4 regions of the Streptomyces sp. NPDC002520 genome follow, and region 4 is predicted to be linked to each of the others. Evidence: riboswitches for the same ligand, from Rfam matches in the RefSeq annotation. Region 4 holds a riboswitch; each other region holds the start of a gene.
What was found. A riboswitch is a leader RNA that binds a small molecule or an ion and turns the genes downstream of it on or off. The one in region 4 is predicted to bind cobalamin.
Positions count from the first base shown of each region.

Region 1: linked by a shared signal. The riboswitch ahead of ACWD5D_RS00235 (CbtB domain-containing protein) and the one ahead of ACWD5D_RS33345 (ribonucleoside-diphosphate reductase subunit alpha) in region 4 are both predicted to bind cobalamin.
Region 2: linked by a shared signal. The riboswitch ahead of ACWD5D_RS38245 (cobalamin biosynthesis protein) and the one ahead of ACWD5D_RS33345 (ribonucleoside-diphosphate reductase subunit alpha) in region 4 are both predicted to bind cobalamin.
Region 3: linked by a shared signal. The riboswitch ahead of ACWD5D_RS17295 (HoxN/HupN/NixA family nickel/cobalt transporter) and the one ahead of ACWD5D_RS33345 (ribonucleoside-diphosphate reductase subunit alpha) in region 4 are both predicted to bind cobalamin.

Region 1 is NZ_JBSFXG010000001.1:50,972-55,085, forward strand. Features, by position in the region: gene ACWD5D_RS00220 (hypothetical protein) at 1-627, opposite strand, end outside; gene ACWD5D_RS00225 (MarR family winged helix-turn-helix transcriptional regulator) at 888-1,346, opposite strand; gene ACWD5D_RS00230 (DUF6204 family protein) at 1,400-1,759, opposite strand; cobalamin riboswitch at 1,897-2,047, shown strand; gene ACWD5D_RS00235 (CbtB domain-containing protein) at 2,083-2,304, shown strand; gene ACWD5D_RS00240 (CbtA family protein) at 2,326-3,084, shown strand; gene ACWD5D_RS00245 (histidine phosphatase family protein) at 3,203-3,787, opposite strand; gene ACWD5D_RS00250 (PP2C family protein-serine/threonine phosphatase) at 4,075-4,114, shown strand, end outside.
Region 2 is NZ_JBSFXG010000044.1:6,186-10,299, reverse strand. Features, by position in the region: gene ACWD5D_RS38250 (cobyric acid synthase) at 1-565, opposite strand, end outside; gene ACWD5D_RS38245 (cobalamin biosynthesis protein) at 562-1,515, opposite strand; cobalamin riboswitch at 1,614-1,755, opposite strand; gene ACWD5D_RS38240 (hypothetical protein) at 1,914-2,141, opposite strand; gene ACWD5D_RS38235 (anion permease) at 2,176-3,426, opposite strand; gene ACWD5D_RS38230 (lysozyme) at 3,580-4,114, opposite strand, start outside.
Region 3 is NZ_JBSFXG010000010.1:214,467-218,580, reverse strand. Features, by position in the region: gene ACWD5D_RS17305 (hypothetical protein) at 1-167, opposite strand, end outside; gene ACWD5D_RS17300 (hypothetical protein) at 499-714, shown strand; gene ACWD5D_RS17295 (HoxN/HupN/NixA family nickel/cobalt transporter) at 739-1,848, opposite strand; cobalamin riboswitch at 1,877-2,085, opposite strand; gene ACWD5D_RS17290 (ArsR/SmtB family transcription factor) at 2,166-2,525, shown strand; gene ACWD5D_RS17285 (superoxide dismutase) at 2,555-3,163, opposite strand; gene ACWD5D_RS17280 ((R)-mandelonitrile lyase) at 3,555-3,968, opposite strand; gene ACWD5D_RS17275 (carboxymuconolactone decarboxylase family protein) at 4,016-4,114, opposite strand, start outside.
Region 4 is NZ_JBSFXG010000032.1:32,242-36,355, reverse strand. Features, by position in the region: gene ACWD5D_RS33345 (ribonucleoside-diphosphate reductase subunit alpha) at 1-2,135, opposite strand, end outside; cobalamin riboswitch at 2,262-2,405, opposite strand; gene mctP (monocarboxylate uptake permease MctP) at 2,555-4,114, opposite strand, start outside.

The sequences.
Region 1 (4,114 bases), on a different contig from region 4:
CTTCACGTCGGGCAGCAGCTTGTCAACGGCGAAGGATGAGGGGTTGACCGGCACGGTGCCCTTGGCCGTGTCGTCGCCCAACACGGCGTTGAGGTCGGCCGGTTCGGTCTGCACCTCCGTGCCCTGGTCCGATTCGCCGATCACCTTGGTGACCCGGGCCAGCAGTCCGTCGGGTGCGCCGGGCGCCGGGGCGCTGGCGATGACGTCGCCCACGGCGGCCCCGTGAGGCGCGGCCGGGGAGGCGGAGGGGGCGGCGGAGGATGGAGAGGAAGGGGATGAAGGGGAGGAAGGGGAGGAAGGAGAGATGGGCGAAGTCGTTTTTCCGGCACCGCCGTTGGCGATGACGGCACGCCGGCTGCGGCTGTCGTACGAGCTGACGGTCAGCGTGGTCTTGTGCGCCCGCGTACCCGAGCCGGCCGGGCCTGCGGTGGCGGTCGCGGCCGCGTCGGGGGCCGCCGCGACGGTGAGCGAGTGGTTCTGGCCGGCGGCGTGGCCGTCGGTGGCCCGGATCTCTTTGCCGTGCCCTGCCGCGGCCCGCTCGGTATGCGGTGCGGGCGAGGAACAGCCGGCGGCGACGAGGAGAGTGGTCACGGCGAAGGCGGGCAGCAGGGCACGCCTGTGCCTCATGGGTCTGCGCAAGGTCAGTCCTGTGTGGAGTGGGGGGTGGCGAAGAAACACCACAGGCCCGTGGCGGGCGAAGAATGACCACAGGCCCGGCTACCGTGAGGTAGAACCGGTCGGTAACTCAGTGGTGAGGCATGAGCATGCCATGCCTGCGCGCACGTACCCCTCACAATCCGATCACATCTCAACGTGACCTGAAACACGGCGAGTTCAGGTCATCTTGTGGCCGGATTCCGAATGCGGCAGGGGATCGCGGCAGGGGATCATCGGGGCGGGCCACCGAGGCCGGGCAGACCAGTGCCGCCGAGGCGGGTCAGCAGGGTGGAGAGCAGTCCGATGTCCCCCTCGCCCCAGGGTGGTGCGGTGAAGAACTCGGCGGCGGTCTCCTCGGCCGTGCGCCGCATCTCCGTCAGCAGTCGCCGTCCGGTGTCGGTCAGCGAGGCGTAGGCCACGCGCGCGTCACGGGCGTCAGCCTCGCGGGTCACCAGTCCGATCCGCTCCAGGGGCGCCAGCCCTCGGGTCACCCCGGAGGCGGTCAGCCCCAGTGCCTCGGCCAGATCGACTCTGCGCATCCGGCCGCCCGGCGCCTGGCCGAGCCGCAGCAGCAGCGTGAAGTCGGCCAGGCTCACCCCGTGCAGCCCACCCAGGCTCGCGTCGAAGCGCCGTACGAGTGCGGCCTGCGCCCGCATCAGCCGCAACGACGCGTCCAGCGCGTCAGTCATTGCCGGTCATTTCCCGCTCCTCGATTCATTGCCTACTCCTTGAGTACTCAAGTTTATGCGCCCCTGATGCGCGCGTTGCGTCGCTGCCGCTTCCCCAGGGGCGCCTGCGAGAGGTCCTCGGCGCTGGAGCGGAGGTTCTTGAAGCCGTAGCCACGCTCGGTCAGCCACGCCTTCGCCGCCTCCTCGGCCCGTTCCGTCGCCTCCAGGATGTCCTCCTCTTCCTCCCCGGTGTCCGAGAAGCGGAAGACGAAGGCCGGCCGGGCGGCGATGTCGTAGCTGAGATGCCCTTCGGGCGTGTAGGCGGAGTGCAGCACGTCGTGCTCGGCGGCGTCGGCCAGCAACTCGGCCCGCTGCGCGTCGCCGAGGTCGTCGAAGGCGCCGCGGACGGTGATACGGAAGGTACGAGTACTCATCCCGCGACCTTAGGCAGAGCGTGCGTCGCGGCTCCACCGGGTTTCCGGCACCGGACGGCCCGCCTGCCGCCCGATGGGTCACCGACGGGTCACTGGCGCGAGAGCAAGATCGCGTCAGTTGGTGCGGTCTTGGCCATGCACTCGTCACGCGGTACGGTCTGTCCGATATCGACGACGGTACGACGGAAGCCGGTGAGAGCCCGGCACGGTCGCGCCACTGTGTGCGAGGCGCCCTCCAAGGGGGGTGTTTCGTGAGTCAGACCCGTGGCCGTCGTCCTGTGCACCACCGAGATGGGACGCGAACTCCCAGAGGAGGTCCTGCCATGGCGCAGACCGTCGCCCAGCCGACAGCCACCACCCCCGTCGTACCCGCCACGCTGCCGCTGAAGACCATCGCCCCGTGGGCGGTCTTCTTCGGTGTCCTGATGCTGGTCCTGCTGTACTTCGTCGGCGCCGAGCAGGGCGCCACCTCCGTGTTCAACGGCACGGATGTTCACGAGTGGCTGCACGACGGCCGCCACCTGCTCGGTTTCCCCTGCCACTGAGCCGGGGACGCCGCACCCGTCATGAACTCCGCAACGGTAAGAAATCTGCTCGTGCGGGGCATGCTCGCCGGCCTCGGTGCCGGCGTGCTCGCCCTCGGCGTCGCGTACTTCCTCGGTGAGCCGAACATCGACAGCGCGATCGGCTTCGAGGAAGCCCATGCCCACGCCCACGAGCACGAGATGGAAGTCGTCTCGCGTTCCCTGCAGTCCACCGCCGGTCTCGCCACCGGTGTCCTGGTCTACGGAGTCGCCTTCGGCGGCGTCGCCGCGCTCGCCTTCTGCGTCGCGCTCGGCCGCGTGGGCCGCTTCTCCCCGCGGGCGACCGCGCTGCTGCTGTCCGGCTGCGCTCTGCTCGCCGTCTACGTCGTGCCGTTCCTGAAGTACCCGGCCAACCCGCCGTCGGTCGGAGACCCCGACACCATCGGCAAGCGGACCGGCCTGTACTTCCTGATGATGCTGCTCAGCGTGCTGCTCGCGGTCGCCGCCACCATCCTGGGCAAGCGGCTCGCACCCCGGCTGGGCACCTGGTACGCCACCGTCGTCGCGGTGGCCGGCTTCCTCCTGGTGATCGGTCTGGCCTACGCCTTCCTTCCGGCCGTCAACGAGGTGCCGAAGGAATTCCCGGCCACCCTGCTGTGGCGGTTCCGGCTGTCGGCCCTGGCCGTCCAGGCCGTCCTCTGGGGCGGTTTCGGCCTGCTCTTCGGCGAGTTGGCCGAACGACTGCTGAACCCGAAGCCCGCGACCTCCGCGTCGGGGCGGGCGGTGCCGGCCGCGCACTGACCTTCAGGACATGAGAGAGGGCCCTCGGGGACGGATGACCGTCCGGGGGCCTTTTCACGCTCTCGGGGAACCGGCGCAGGCGCTCGTCGCCACCGGGACGGGACGCTCCGGGCACCCGTCATACGACGTCCTTCGACGCGGCGAGGACGTGCCCCACCCGCATGTTCCAGCGCCCGGACCGGCCGGTGAACTCCGTTGCCGTGAGCGGCGGGACGTCGACGCGCCAGAACGCGGACGCGGGTGCTCCCAACACGTGCGCCACCACAGCCCGTACGACCTCCGGCTCCACCACGGCGACCGTCCCTCCGTCGCCCGACCCCGCCGCTTCCCACCAACGGACGACCCGCGCGCACAACTCCCGTACCGATTCCCCGCCATGCGGTGCGGCGTCCGGGTCGGCCAGCCAGCGAGCCACCGATTCGGGCTCTTCGGCACCGACCTCCTCCAGCGTCCGCCCGCGCCACCGGCCGACGTCCAGGCCCGAGAGATCCGGCTGCTCCGAGGCGTCGAGGCCGAGTGCCGAGGCCGTCTCCCGGCAGCGCACGCTGGGGGAGGCGAAGGCGCGCCCGGCGGCGCGCAGGGACGTCGCCGCCGATCCGGCCCGCACAGCCGCACTGTCCTCGATCGAGTCACCGTCGTCGAAGCGGGCACGCCGCAGCGATGGTGTGATCGCCGGGGAGATGAGGGTGACACGGCTGGTCACGCGGTTGCTCCTTGTGGTTCGGCCGGGGTGGGCGCCGGAGCCGAGTCCGGACGACCGGCTCTGTGCGACCGGCTCTGTGCGATCGGGTTTGTGCGGACGGGTTTGTACGGACGGGTCTGTACGAACGGGTCCGTGGGATCGGATCCGCACGGCTGCGTCTGCGTCCGTACGAAGGTACGCCCGGCCCGGAGACCAGGGAGCACCGCGCCGGAGGGAACGGCCTCCCGGTTCCGCCTACGCTTGAGGTGTCCGGCGGTGCGTCCCATGCCGGAAGTCGGTGACGTTCCATGCGGTACGTGTCGGTGAGTGCGCTCAGCCATCCCGGGC
Region 2 (4,114 bases), on a different contig from region 4:
CCTGGTCCTCGGGCGAGAGCAGGGCGACGGTCCCGAAGAAGGAGGCGAAGACACCGCCGCGGTCGATGTCGCCGACGACGAGGACGGGCAGCCGCGCGTTCCGCGCGATCCCCATGTTGACGATGTCCGTGCGCCGCAGATTGATCTCGGCGGGCGAACCGGCCCCCTCACAGATCACCGCGTCATACGTGCCCCGCAACTCGGCCAGGCAGTCCAGCACGGTGCCGAGCAGCTGCTGCTGGCGCCCGCCGTGGTAGCCGCGCGCGCTCATCTCGCCCACCGGTTTGCCCAGCAGCACCACTTGACTGCTCTGCTCACCGCCCGGCTTGAGCAGCACGGGGTTCATCAGCGCGGTCGGCTCGATCCGGCACGCCTGGGCCTGCATGGCCTGCGCGCGGCCGATCTCCGCGCCCTCGCGGGTCACGAAGGAGTTGAGGGACATGTTCTGCGCCTTGAAGGGCGCCACCTTGACGCCCTGGCGCACCAGCCACCGGCAGATCCCGGCCGTCACGACGCTCTTGCCGGCGTCGGAGGTGGTGCCGGCGACGAGGAGACCACCGTTCACTCGCCCCGTCCTTTCAGGTTCTTGAGGAGGACGCGCGCGGCCACCGTGGTGCCGAGCGCGAGCAGGCCGACGCGCCGGGACAGCCGTACCGCCCGGTCGATGTCGGTGACGCGGACGGCGCGCCCGGCGCCCCCGTTGAGCACGGGCCGGTGTTCGACGCGCCCGCCGTAGGACAGCGTCCCGCCGAGGCGCACCCCGAGGGCGCCCGCGAACGACGCCTCGACGGGACCGGCGTTGGGGCTCGGATGGCTCGCCGCGTCCGCCTTCCATGCCCGTACGGCACCGCGCGGATCGGGTCCGGCGAGCGTGGCCAGTACGGCGGTCAGCCGGGCCCCCGGCCAGCCGGCGACGTCGTCCAGGCGGGCGGAGGCCCAGCCGTAGCGCCGGAAGCGGGGGGACTTGTGGCCCACCATCGCGTCCAGGGTGTTGACCGCCCGGAACCCGAGCAGCCCCGGCACCCCGCCGACCGCTCCCCACACCAGTGCGCCCACGACGGCGTCGGAGGTGTTCTCGGCGACCGACTCGACCACCGCACGGGCGATCCCGTCGGCGTCGAGGGCCTGCGGGTCCCGGCCGCACAGGTGCGGCAGCCGCGCACGGGCGGCCGCCACGTCCCCGGCCTGAAGGGCACGCCCGACGGTCCGGGCCTCCCGGGCCAGCGAGGTGCCCCCGACGACGGCCCACGTGGCGGCGGCGGTCAGCGCGACGGTCGCGGCGGGGGAGCGGCGCACGGCGCGCTCGGCCACGACACCCAGCGCGACGGCGCCTCCGGCGCACACGGCGGTGTGCAGCGCACCCCAGCCGCGGTGGTCGTGCCACAACGCGCCTTCCACGGCGCCGGCCGCACGCCCGAACACGGCGACGGGATGCCCGCGGCGCGGATCGCCGAGGAGCAGGTCGCCCAGGAGGCCGGCGGCGGCGCCGTACGCGTACGAGCGATCGGCACCCATCGGCTCAGCCGGCCGTGGGCGAAGGCGCAGTCCTGGTACGGGTTCTCGATCGGCAGCCGAGCATGGCGATATGTCCTCACTCAGGGTGTCCACGCCCTGGTTCGACGAGACCGGCGGCGAGAGTTCCTGGCTCCCGGGGTTTCTACCCCGGTGACAGTGGCGGGACCGCGCCGGATTCGCACCGGCTTCCTCTTCTGCCGCCGTACATGGCCCCGGCAGTCCACCACGCCCCCGGAAGAGCCGTCAACTTGCCGTTGACCTGCGTGGGGAGAGTGTGCCGAGCCCCACATCGGCGCCGGTCGCGCGATGTGGGGGCACGCGAAAGACTCCGCCCCCCGAACACTTCGGGGGCGGAGTCTTCCGGACGGTCGGTCAGGTCCGGGCCGTGGACCCGGGGTTCAGGCCTTGACCACGATCAGGTAGATGCCGTACGCCACGGCGGCCGCGCAGGCGGCGAAGCAGATGTACGCGCCGGTCACCGCGAGCGCCGCCGAGTTGCCCTGCGCCGCGGCCTTCTCCCGGCGGGAGAGGCCGGTGACACCGAGGGTGAACAGGGCCACCAGGCCGACGGTCGCCACGAGGCTGACACCGAAGACGGAGCCGATGGCCGCCCAGTCGATCTTCATGGGGATGCTTCCTTCAGGTACCGGGTGCTCGGGGTCAGACCGTGGCGGCCGGCGGGGTCGCCGGGGCCGGGTCGGCGATGGCCGGAGCCGCGATGGTGGCCGTCAGGCCCTCGCCGACCGTGCCGGCGGGGGGCGGGGTCACCGCGGCGATGGCGGTGGTCACCACGCCGGCGGGCTCGGTGGTGCCGTCGTGGGTGACGTTGGTGTGGTCGACGACCTCGCGGCGGGAGACCTTCCAGATCGTGGCGCTGGCGGCGACGAGGAAGACGGCGACGAGCCCGGTGCCCCAGTCGCCCAGGTCCGTCACGGACTCGGCGCCCGCGGCGACCAGGGCGGCGGCCGGGAGGGTCAGCACCCAGGCGATGAACATCCGGGTCGCGGTGGACCAGCGGACCACGCCACCCTTGCGGCCGAGGCCCGCACCCATCACCGAGCCGGAGACGACGTGCGTGGTGGAGAGGGAGAAGCCCAGGTGCGAGGAGGCCAGGATGGCCGTGGCGGCGCTGGTCTGCGCGGCGAAGCCCTGCTGCGGCTCCAGGTCGGTCAGGCCCTTGCCCATGGTGCGGATGATGCGCCAGCCGCCGATGTAGGTGCCGAGCGCGATGGCCAGACCCGCGGAGAGGATCACCCAGGTGGGAGGGTTGGAACCGGGGGCGATCGTGCCGCCCGCGACGAGCGCGAGGGTGATGATGCCCATCGTCTTCTGCGCGTCGTTGGTGCCGTGGGCGAGGGAGACCAGGCCGGCGGAGGCGATCTGGCCGGCGCGGTAGCCCTTGCGGGTGGCCTCGCCGCCGGCGTTCCTGCCGATGCCGTAGGAGAAGCGGGTGGCGAGCATCGCCGCGAGACCGGCCACGAGCGGTGCGGCGACCGCCGGGAGCAGAACCTTGGTGACCAGGACGTCACCGTGGACGGCGCCGAAGCCGGCGGAGGCGACGGTGGCCCCGACCAGGCCGCCCATCAAGGCGTGCGAGGAGCTGGAGGGCAGTCCCACCAGCCAGGTCAGCAGGTTCCAGAGGATCGCGCCGGTGAGGGCGGCGAAGATGACCTCGGGACGAATGCCGTTCTCATCGACGAGACCCTTGGAGATCGTGTTGGCGACCTCCACGGAGAGGAAGGCGCCCACAAGGTTGAGGGCGGCGGACATGGCCACCGCGACCTTGGGCTTGAGCGCACCGGTCGAGATGGTCGTGGCCATCGCGTTGGCGGTGTCGTGAAAACCGTTCGTGAAATCAAACGCGAGTGCGGTTACCACCACAATCGCGAGGATCAGCGAGAAGTTTTCCATTTACCCAGGCAATCGTTCGAGGTCATTGGCTGTTGGACCGTAGGCAACCTGGGTGAACGGAAGGTGAACTGAGGCGGGCGTAGGGGTGTCACAAACGGGGGGTCGGGGTTCCGTTCGCGTCTGTTCGTGTCCGGCGCCTCAGGTGCCCCTTGGTCAACGGCCGCGCGCGAAGGCCCGCAGCCGGCTCTGCGGCCCGTTGAAGAGATTCTGGTCACCCGGCAGACCGCCCTGGATGTCGTACTGCCAGAAGGTCCAGTGCTGCCAACCGCCGGGCAGCGCCCCCGGGTCCGGTGCGCCGTGGCTGGCGATCCACAGGGCGTGGTCGTCGGCGAACGCGCGGCTGTCGCCGGTGCAGGCGCTCCACCACAGGGCGGTGGTGTAGATGACCGGGCGGCGGCCGGTCTCCCGCCGGACCTCGTCGCTGAACGACCGGATCCATCGGACCATCTCCGGCCCGCTCAGCCCGTAGCACTTCTCGTCCGGGTCGTACGGGTTGTACTCGATGTCGAGCGCGGGCGGCAGCGTCCGTCCGTCCGCCCGCCAGTCGCCGCCGTTCCGCACGAAGTAGGCGGCCTGCGCGTCGCCGGAGGACCGGTCCGGGCGGGCGAAGTGGTACGCGCCCCGGATCAGCCCCGCCCGGTACGCGCCGTCGTACTGCCGGTCGAAGTAGGGGTTGCGGTAGCCGGTG
Region 3 (4,114 bases), on a different contig from region 4:
CCGCCCAACAGACAGCCGGCCACGAAGACCGGCACGAACCCGGCGACCTGCATCCACACCGGCGGCGTCACGCCCATGGCCAGGGCATGTGCACCGGCGGCGAGCAGCACGCACAGCACGGCGAACACCGCCGCGCGCAGACTCCGTACCGCCAGGGACACACTCACGTTCCCCGATGCTGCCATGCCGTTAAGGGATCTTTCCCCCGGCCTGCGCACGCGCACCACCGCCCACGTCCCACCCCGTCAAGCCTGCTCCCTCCTTACGGGTCGGACACGGGCACCGTTCAGTTCCCGGCACCTACGACCACGTGGAAGCAACGGGAGCACGCGATGGAGCACGAGCGCCCCTCTCCCACGCCCACGCCCACGCCCCCGCGCGTCCGGCCGAGGCGCGCGTGCGCCCCGCTCGCACCGGGTATCCCCCGAGCATTCCTCCGCGACCGCCGGTCGGCAGACACCGACGCGCCGCAGACCCGCACCACAGAGGTGGAGAGGCATGACCGACATCAGTGAACTGGAACCAGTGGCGACCTTCTGCGGAGCATGCGACTGCGGTTGTCCCCAGCTCTTCGTCGACCCAAGCGCCCCGGCCGAGCGCCGGATCGTGCTGACCGACGACTTCGGCCAGCACGTCCAGATGAGCGCCGACCAGTTCTCCCACCTGGTCGACGACGCCAAGGCGGGCAAGCTGGACGGCATCGCCCTGCCTTGAGACGGCGGGCAAGTGATCCGCACGTCAACTGCCCTCGGCAAGGCGGGCTGCCCACCTCTGTTCCACTTTGGCGAGCCGCCAGTACGCCAGCGCCGCGGCCCACACGGCAACGAACACCCCGACGATGATGTAGCCGACGTTGTCCAAGTCCAGCCCGGCGATCCAGCCGGTGACGTCGTCGCGCAGGTCGAACTTGTCGTGGAGTACGCCGACGAGCTCGATGGTGCCGATGAGGAAGGCGACGGCGATGGACAGGCCGGTGATGGTGAGGTTGTAGAAGACTTTGCGGACCGGGTTGGAGAAGGCCCACTGGTAGGCGAAGTTCATGAAGGTGCCGTCGAGGGTGTCGAACAGGCTCATCCCGGCGGCGAACAGCAGCGGCAGGCAGAGGAGCGCGTACCAGGGCAGGCCGGCCGCCGCGCCGCTGCCCGCCATCACCATCAGGGTGACCTCGGTGGCGGTGTCGAAGCCGAGGCCGAAGAGGAAGCCGAGCGGGAACATCTGTCCAGGGCGCGTGATGGACTTGGTGAAGCGGCCCAGGACACGGTTCATGAACCCCCGTGAGTCCAGGTGCTGTTCGAGAGCGGCCTCGTCGTACGTGCCGGAGCGCATCGCCCTGAAGACCCGCAGGATTCCGGCGAGCGCCACGAGGTTGAGCGCGGCGATGAGATACAGGAAGGCCCCGGAGACAGTCGTGCCGACGATGCCCAGGACCTGGTGGGTACGGGAGTCGTCGTTCATCAGGGTGCCGGCGAGCTGTGCGCCGCCCACGACCAGGGCGGCCATGACGACCACCACGCTGGAGTGGCCGAGCGCGAACCAGAAGCCCACCGAGACCGGCCGCTTGCCGTCGGCCATCAGCTTGCGAGTGGTGTTGTCGATCGCGGCGATGTGATCGGCGTCGAAGGCGTGCCGCATCCCCAGCGTGTACGCGGTCACACCGAGCCCCATGCCGAACGCCTCCGAGCCGATCTCGTAGTGGCCGGGCACGACGAGCAGGAACAGCACCCCGAAGGCGACGACGTGCAGGGCGGCTATCACCGCCAGGAGTCCGGCGGTGCGGACGGTGTCCTCGCGCCGCCACTGAAACGTGGTGAGTTCGGTGGGCCCGGTGGGTCCTGTGGGCAGGGTCATACGGTCACGCTCCAGCACCTCGTGGATCACTTCGTGAGATGCCGTGGCCGGTCTCCTGGCTTACGGGTGACGCGTGTCCGTCCCGGCCTTCCCATCCCCCTGGCGGCGAACAGTGACCGTGCACAACTGGGACGGAAACTCCCCGATCACAGTGGCGAGGGCCGCTCCGGCCTGAGCCCCTCGAACCACGAGGGACTGTCACCGGTCTTCCCGAACACCACGGCCCCGCAACCGTAGGGGCGGCAGCCTTCCCCTGCATAGCTGCGCAGCCACGCGGGTATTCAAGATCACATCGGGCCCACTGGGAGAATGCCCCCATGCACCTCGTCCCCGCCGAGCGCGCCGACCGCCGCACCATCGACGGACACCGGGTCTGCGACGCCATCGCCGCCATCGGCGAGCCCGGCCACGTCCACGCCTGGGCCGAGCGGTTCTCCCTGCTCTCCGACCCTGGACGCCTCGCCCTCCTTCTGGCCCTGGACCGAGCAGGACCCCTCGCCGTCTCGGACCTCGCGGTCGCGACCGGTATGAACGACCCCGCCGTGTCCCAGGCCCTCCGCCTGCTCCGCGCCGCAGGCGTTGTCGTGGGTGAGAAGGAGGGGCGTGTGGTGCGTTACCGGATCGTCGACCCCGTCGCCGCCGACCTGCTGAAGCACTGCATCGCCGACGGCGACTGAGCGGCGGACGTACGATCCGTCAGAGGTGATCAGGCACCGGCCGCCGCGCTGTAACGGGCGGCGACGTCCTCCCAGTTGACCAGGTCCCACAGCTTGGTGACGTAGTCGGGGCGGACGTTCTTGTACTGCAGGTAGTAGGCGTGCTCCCAGGCGTCGAAGACCAGGAGCGGGGTGCTGCCCTGGCCGACGTTGCCGTGGTGATCGTAGACCTGCTCCACGATCAGGCGCTTACCGAGGGGCTCCCAGGCGAGCACGCCCCAGCCGGAGCCCTGCACGCTACTGGTGGCCACGGTGAGCTGCTTCTTGAACTGCTCGAAGCCGCCGAGGTGTTCGTCGATGGCACCGGCGAGGGCTCCGTCGGGGCGGTCGCCGCCGTCCGGGGACAGGTTCTGCCAGAAGATCGAGTGCAGGACGTGCCCGGAGAGGTTGAAGGCGAACGTCTTCTCCAGCCCGACCAGCCCGGTCGGCGTGATCTGGTCTTTCTCGCGGGCCTCGGCGAGCTGCTCCAGCGTGTCGTTGGCGCCCTTGACGTAGGCGGCGTGGTGCTTGGCGTGATGCAGTTCCAGGATCTCCCCGGTGATGGCAGGCGCCAGCGCGGAGTAGTCGTACGGCAGGTCAGGAAGCGCGTAGGTGCCCATCAGGCACGTCCCCTTTCCGGGTGGGTGATCGTCCGGGGACAGCCTAGACCTCTATTGCGATGATCTTGCAACAACAAAATGAATGCAGCAACATGAGGGATGGCGGGGTCGGCCCGTCAGCTTTCGCACAGCGCGGCACCTGATGCGGTGCGGCCTTCCCGAGAGGTGATCGTCTTCTCACCGGCAACCGCCGGCCCCGGCCGACCCCGCCGCACGACCGCCCCGAGCAGATCATCAGAGGCGGGCGCGACGCCTGGTCTCTACGACTACCTGCTCAGCCGCCTCACGCTCATGAGCGCCGCGTGTCCATGAGAACGCCTCCTGGCACCGCCACAGATTGAGTGGCCGGGCGTGCGTCCCATCACTCGCGCATCGACCGTCCCAGGGGCCCTCAGCGGGTGGCGGTGGCGAGCGCTGCGGCGTACTGCTCGTCGGTCACGGGTTCCAGCCAGGTGGTGCCGTCACCGTGAGCATCGCCGACGACCATGGCGATGTGTGCCATGAGCGTGGTGTCGGTGCCGCCGTGCCAGTGCTCCTCACCGGGCGGGCACTTGACGGTCTGGCCGGCACTGACGCGTACGACGTCGCCGTCACGGGTGCCGACGAGGCCGACACCGTCGGTGATGTAGAGGGTCTGGCCGTTGGCGTGGGAGTGCCAGTTGGTGCGGGCACCGGGGGTGAAGCGGACCAGGGCGGTCGCCAGCCGGGCCGGCTCGGCGGGGGCCTCGATCATGTTGAGGTAGACGTCGCCGGTGAAGCGCACGGCGGGGGCCTTGGCGGTCGGGGTCTGCGTGACGATTTCCACGGAAGGGGTTCCTTGCTGTGCGGCTGCAGGGAAGTGGTGTGCGGGTATCAGGAGTCGCGCTCTTCGGTGAGCTTCTTGAGCTGGTTGATCGCGGTCATGGCGTTGGGCCAGCCGGCGTAGAAGGCCAGGTGGGTGATGGCCTCGGA
Region 4 (4,114 bases):
CGCGCCGCCGCCATGTCGATCAGACCGCGCTGCGGGATCTCCCACGCCGTGCGGTACAGCGCCCGTACGTCGGCCGGGATCCAGACGAAGTCCTGCACCGAGCCGCTGGAGTCGCGCAGCGCCTCGCGGGTGCGGGCGTCCCACACGCCCAGTTCCTTGAGGTCCTGCACCAGGTACGAGTTGACCTGGAGGAACTCGCCGGACAGCGTCTCGCGCTTGAACAGGTTGGACACCTGCGGCTCGATGCACTCGTACACGCCCGCGATGGAGGCGATGGTGGCCGTCGGAGCGATCGCCAGCAGCAGGGAGTTGCGCATGCCCACGGTGGCGATCCGTGTCCGCAGCGCCGCCCAGCGCTCGGGCCAGTTCAGCTCGACCTCATAGTGGTCGGGGTGCAGCACGCCCCGGGCCGTACGGGTCTTCTCCCAGGCCGGCAGCGGGCCGCTGCGCTCGGCGAGGTCGGCGGAGGCCTCGTACGCGGCGAGCATGATGCGCTCGGCGATCCGCGTGGAGAGCGCCCGTGCCTTCGGCGAGTCGAAGGGCAGGCGCAGCTTGAAGAAGACGTCCTGCAGGCCCATCGCGCCGAGGCCCACGGGACGCCACTTGGCGTTGGAGCGGCCCGCCTGCTCGGTCGGGTAGAAGTTGATGTCCACGACGCGGTCGAGGAAGGTCACGGCGGTGCGGACCGTCTCGTCCAGCCGCTCCCAGTCGATGTCGCCGGCCGCCGTGTCGACGAAGGCACCCAGGTTCACCGAGCCCAGGTTGCAGACCGCCGTCTCCCCGTCGTCGGTGACCTCCAGGATCTCCGTGCAGAGGTTGGAGGAGTGGACGACGTGGCCCGGCAGGGCCGTCTGGTTGGCGGTGCGGTTGGCGGCGTCCTTGAAGGTCATCCAGCCGTTGCCGGTCTGCGCGAGGGTGCGCATCATGCGGCCGTACAGGTCACGGGCCGGGATGGTCTTCTTCGCGAGCCCGGCCTCCTCCGCCTTGCGGTAGGCGGCGTCGAACTCCTCGCCCCACAGGTCGACCAGCTCGGGCACGTCCGCCGGGGAGAACAGCGACCACTGCCCGTCGGCGTTGACCCGGCGCATGAACTCGTCCGGGATCCAGTGCGCGAGGTTCAGGTTGTGCGTACGCCGGGCGTCCTCACCGGTGTTGTCGCGCAGCTCCAGGAACTCCTCGATGTCGGAGTGCCAGGTCTCCAGGTAGACCGCGGCGGCGCCCTTGCGCCGGCCGCCCTGGTTCACGGCGGCCACCGAGGCGTCGAGGGTCTTCAGGAACGGGACGATGCCGTTGGAGTGCCCGTTGGTGCCCCGGATCAGCGAACCGCGCGCCCGGACGCGGGAGTACGACAGACCGATGCCGCCGGCGTGCTTCGAGAGGCGGGCGACCTGGTGGTAGCGGTCGTAGATGGAGTCCAGCTCGTCCAGCGGGGAGTCGAGGAGGTAGCAGGACGACATCTGGGGGTGCCGCGTACCGGAGTTGAAGAGCGTGGGCGAGGAGGGCAGGTAGTCGAGGCGGCTCATCAGGCCGTAGAGCGCGGCGACCTCGTCGAGGGCGCGCACGGTGTCGTCCTCGGCCAGACCGCTCGCCACCCGCAGCATGAAGTGCTGGGGCGTCTCGATCACCTGACGGGTGAGCGGGTGGCGCAGCAGGTAGCGGCTGTGCAGGGTGCGCAGGCCGAAGTAGCCGAAGCGGTCGTCGGCGGCCGGGTCGACCAGCGCGTTCAGTCGCTCGGCGTGCAGCCGCACGAACGCGGCGGTGCGGTCGGCGACGAGACCCTCGCGATGGCCCACGGCCACCGACTCGGTGAAGGAGGTCACGCCCTGCGAGGCGGCCTCCGCGCGGATCGAGAGGGTCAGCAGGCGGGCGGCCAGCCGCGAGTAGGCGGGGTCCTCGGAGATCAGGCCGGCGGCGGCCTCCGTGGCGAGTTCGCGCAGTTCCGCGGCGACGTCGGAGTCCGCCCGCGCCGACCGGCCGCGCAGCGCGGCGGCGGCGACCCGGCCGGGGTCGGCGTCGGGCAGGTCGGCGGTCAGCTCGGTCAGGGTCCGCAGCAGCGCGGCACCGGGACCGTCGGTCTCCACCGGGGCCTCGGTCGCCGGGATGGCTGAAGCCGGATCGGCTGGCGCGATGGTCACGTGGGGCTCTCCCTCGCTCGGCACAGGGCCTGGCGGAGGGCAGGGGGCAGCCACGAGCGCGCACGGCGTCGCGTCCACCGGCCCACTCCACGAGGCCCGGACGTCTGAAGGCACCCGAGCCGGGCGGCCGGGTGCGCGCTGCCGACAGGTCCTCGGACTGACTCCTGTGCGACGCTCTCCGTCGTGCGGGCGGACGTGCACAAGTACACCGTTGCGGGACAGTTCCGGATTCGCACCGGATTCCCCTGTGGCGACAGCGAGGATGAGCATACATCTAGTGCCGGGCTGTCGTGGCACCCCCAGATGTTGTGTCTGTTGTGTGTTGTGCTGGCTTCAGAGTGTCAACTTGTGTATGACGGCGGGCAAGAGGAAGCGGGCCGCCGTGGGTTCGTCCCCCGGCGGCCCGCTGCGGGTGTGCCCTAGTGGGCGGCGCCCGTCAGTTCCGTCTCCACGCCCGCGTCGCCCGCGTCCGCCGTGTAGTCCTGCGGCCGGGTCTCGTCGATGCCCTCGGGGGCCTTCACGGCCTTGAGGACGAGGGTGAGGACCACCGTGACGGCGACGTTCAGGACGAACGCCGTGAGACCGATGTAGCCGATCTCGCCGATGCCGGGGATCTCCTTCGCCGAGCCGCCGAAGTGCTTCTGGGTCGGGGAGGCGACCCCGTACGCGGCGACCGTGCCGTAGACCATGCCGACCGCCCAGCCCGCGAGCAGGGCCCAGCGGTGGAACCACCGGGTGAACAGGCCGCCGACCAGCGCGGGGAAGGTCTGCAGGATCCAGATGCCGCCCAGCAGCTGGAAGTTGATGGCGACCGTCTTGTCCATGGTGAGGACGAAGACCAGGGCGCCGACCTTCACCAGCAGCGAGACGAACTTGGAGACCTGGGCCTCCTGCTTCGGCGTGGCGTCCGGCTTGATGAAGTCCTTGTAGATGTTGCGGGTGAAGAGGTTCGCCGCCGCGATGGACATGATCGCCGCGGGGACCAGGGCGCCGATGCCGATGGCCGCGAAGGCCACGCCCGCGAACCAGTCCGGGAACATGTTCTCGAACAGCTGCGGGATCGCCAGCTGGCCGTTGGTGACGTTCACGCCGGCCGCGATCGCCATGAAGCCCAGCAGGGCCAGCAGGCCGAGCATGAGCGAGTACAGGGGCAGGAGCGTGGTGTTGCGGCGGATCACCTCACGGCTCCTGGACGACAGGGTCGCGGTGATCGAGTGCGGGTACATGAACAGCGCGAGGGCCGAGCCGAGCGCCAGCGTGGCGTACGTCCACTGGCCGGCCTCCGGCGGGGCGAGCGCGCCGCGCGGCTTGCCGGTGGCCGGGTTGACCTGGCTGAACGCCTGACCGGCCTTGGCGAAGACGTCGTCGAAGCCGCCCAGCTTGATCGGGATGTAGATGATCGCCACCGCGATGACGACGTAGATCAGCGTGTCCTTCACGAACGCGATCAGGGCCGGGGCGCGCAGACCCGAGGAGTAGGTGTAGGCCGCGAGGACACCGAAGGCGATGAGCAGCGGCAGGTCCTTCACGAACCAGTTGGTGTTCTCCCCGCCGCCGACGCCCATCACGTCCAGGACGGCCTGGATGCCGACGAGCTGGAGCGCGATGTACGGCATCGTCGCGAGGATGCCGGTGACGGCCACCGCCAGCGACAGGCCCTTCGAGCCGAACCGTCCGCGCACGAAGTCGGAGGTCGTGACGTACCCGTGGCGGTGCGAGACCGACCACAGGCGCGGCAGGAAGGTGAAGATCAGCGGGTAGACCAGGATCGTGTACGGCACCGCGAAGAAGCCGGCCGCGCCCGCCGCGTAGATCGCCGCCGGTACGGCGACGAAGGTGTACGCCGTGTACAGGTCGCCGCCGAGCAGGAACCAGGTGATCCAGGTGCCGAAGGACCGGCCGCCGAGCCCCCACTCGTCCAGGGAGTGCTCGTTGTCGGCCTTGCGCCAGCGTGCGGCGAGGAAGCCCATGACCGTGAC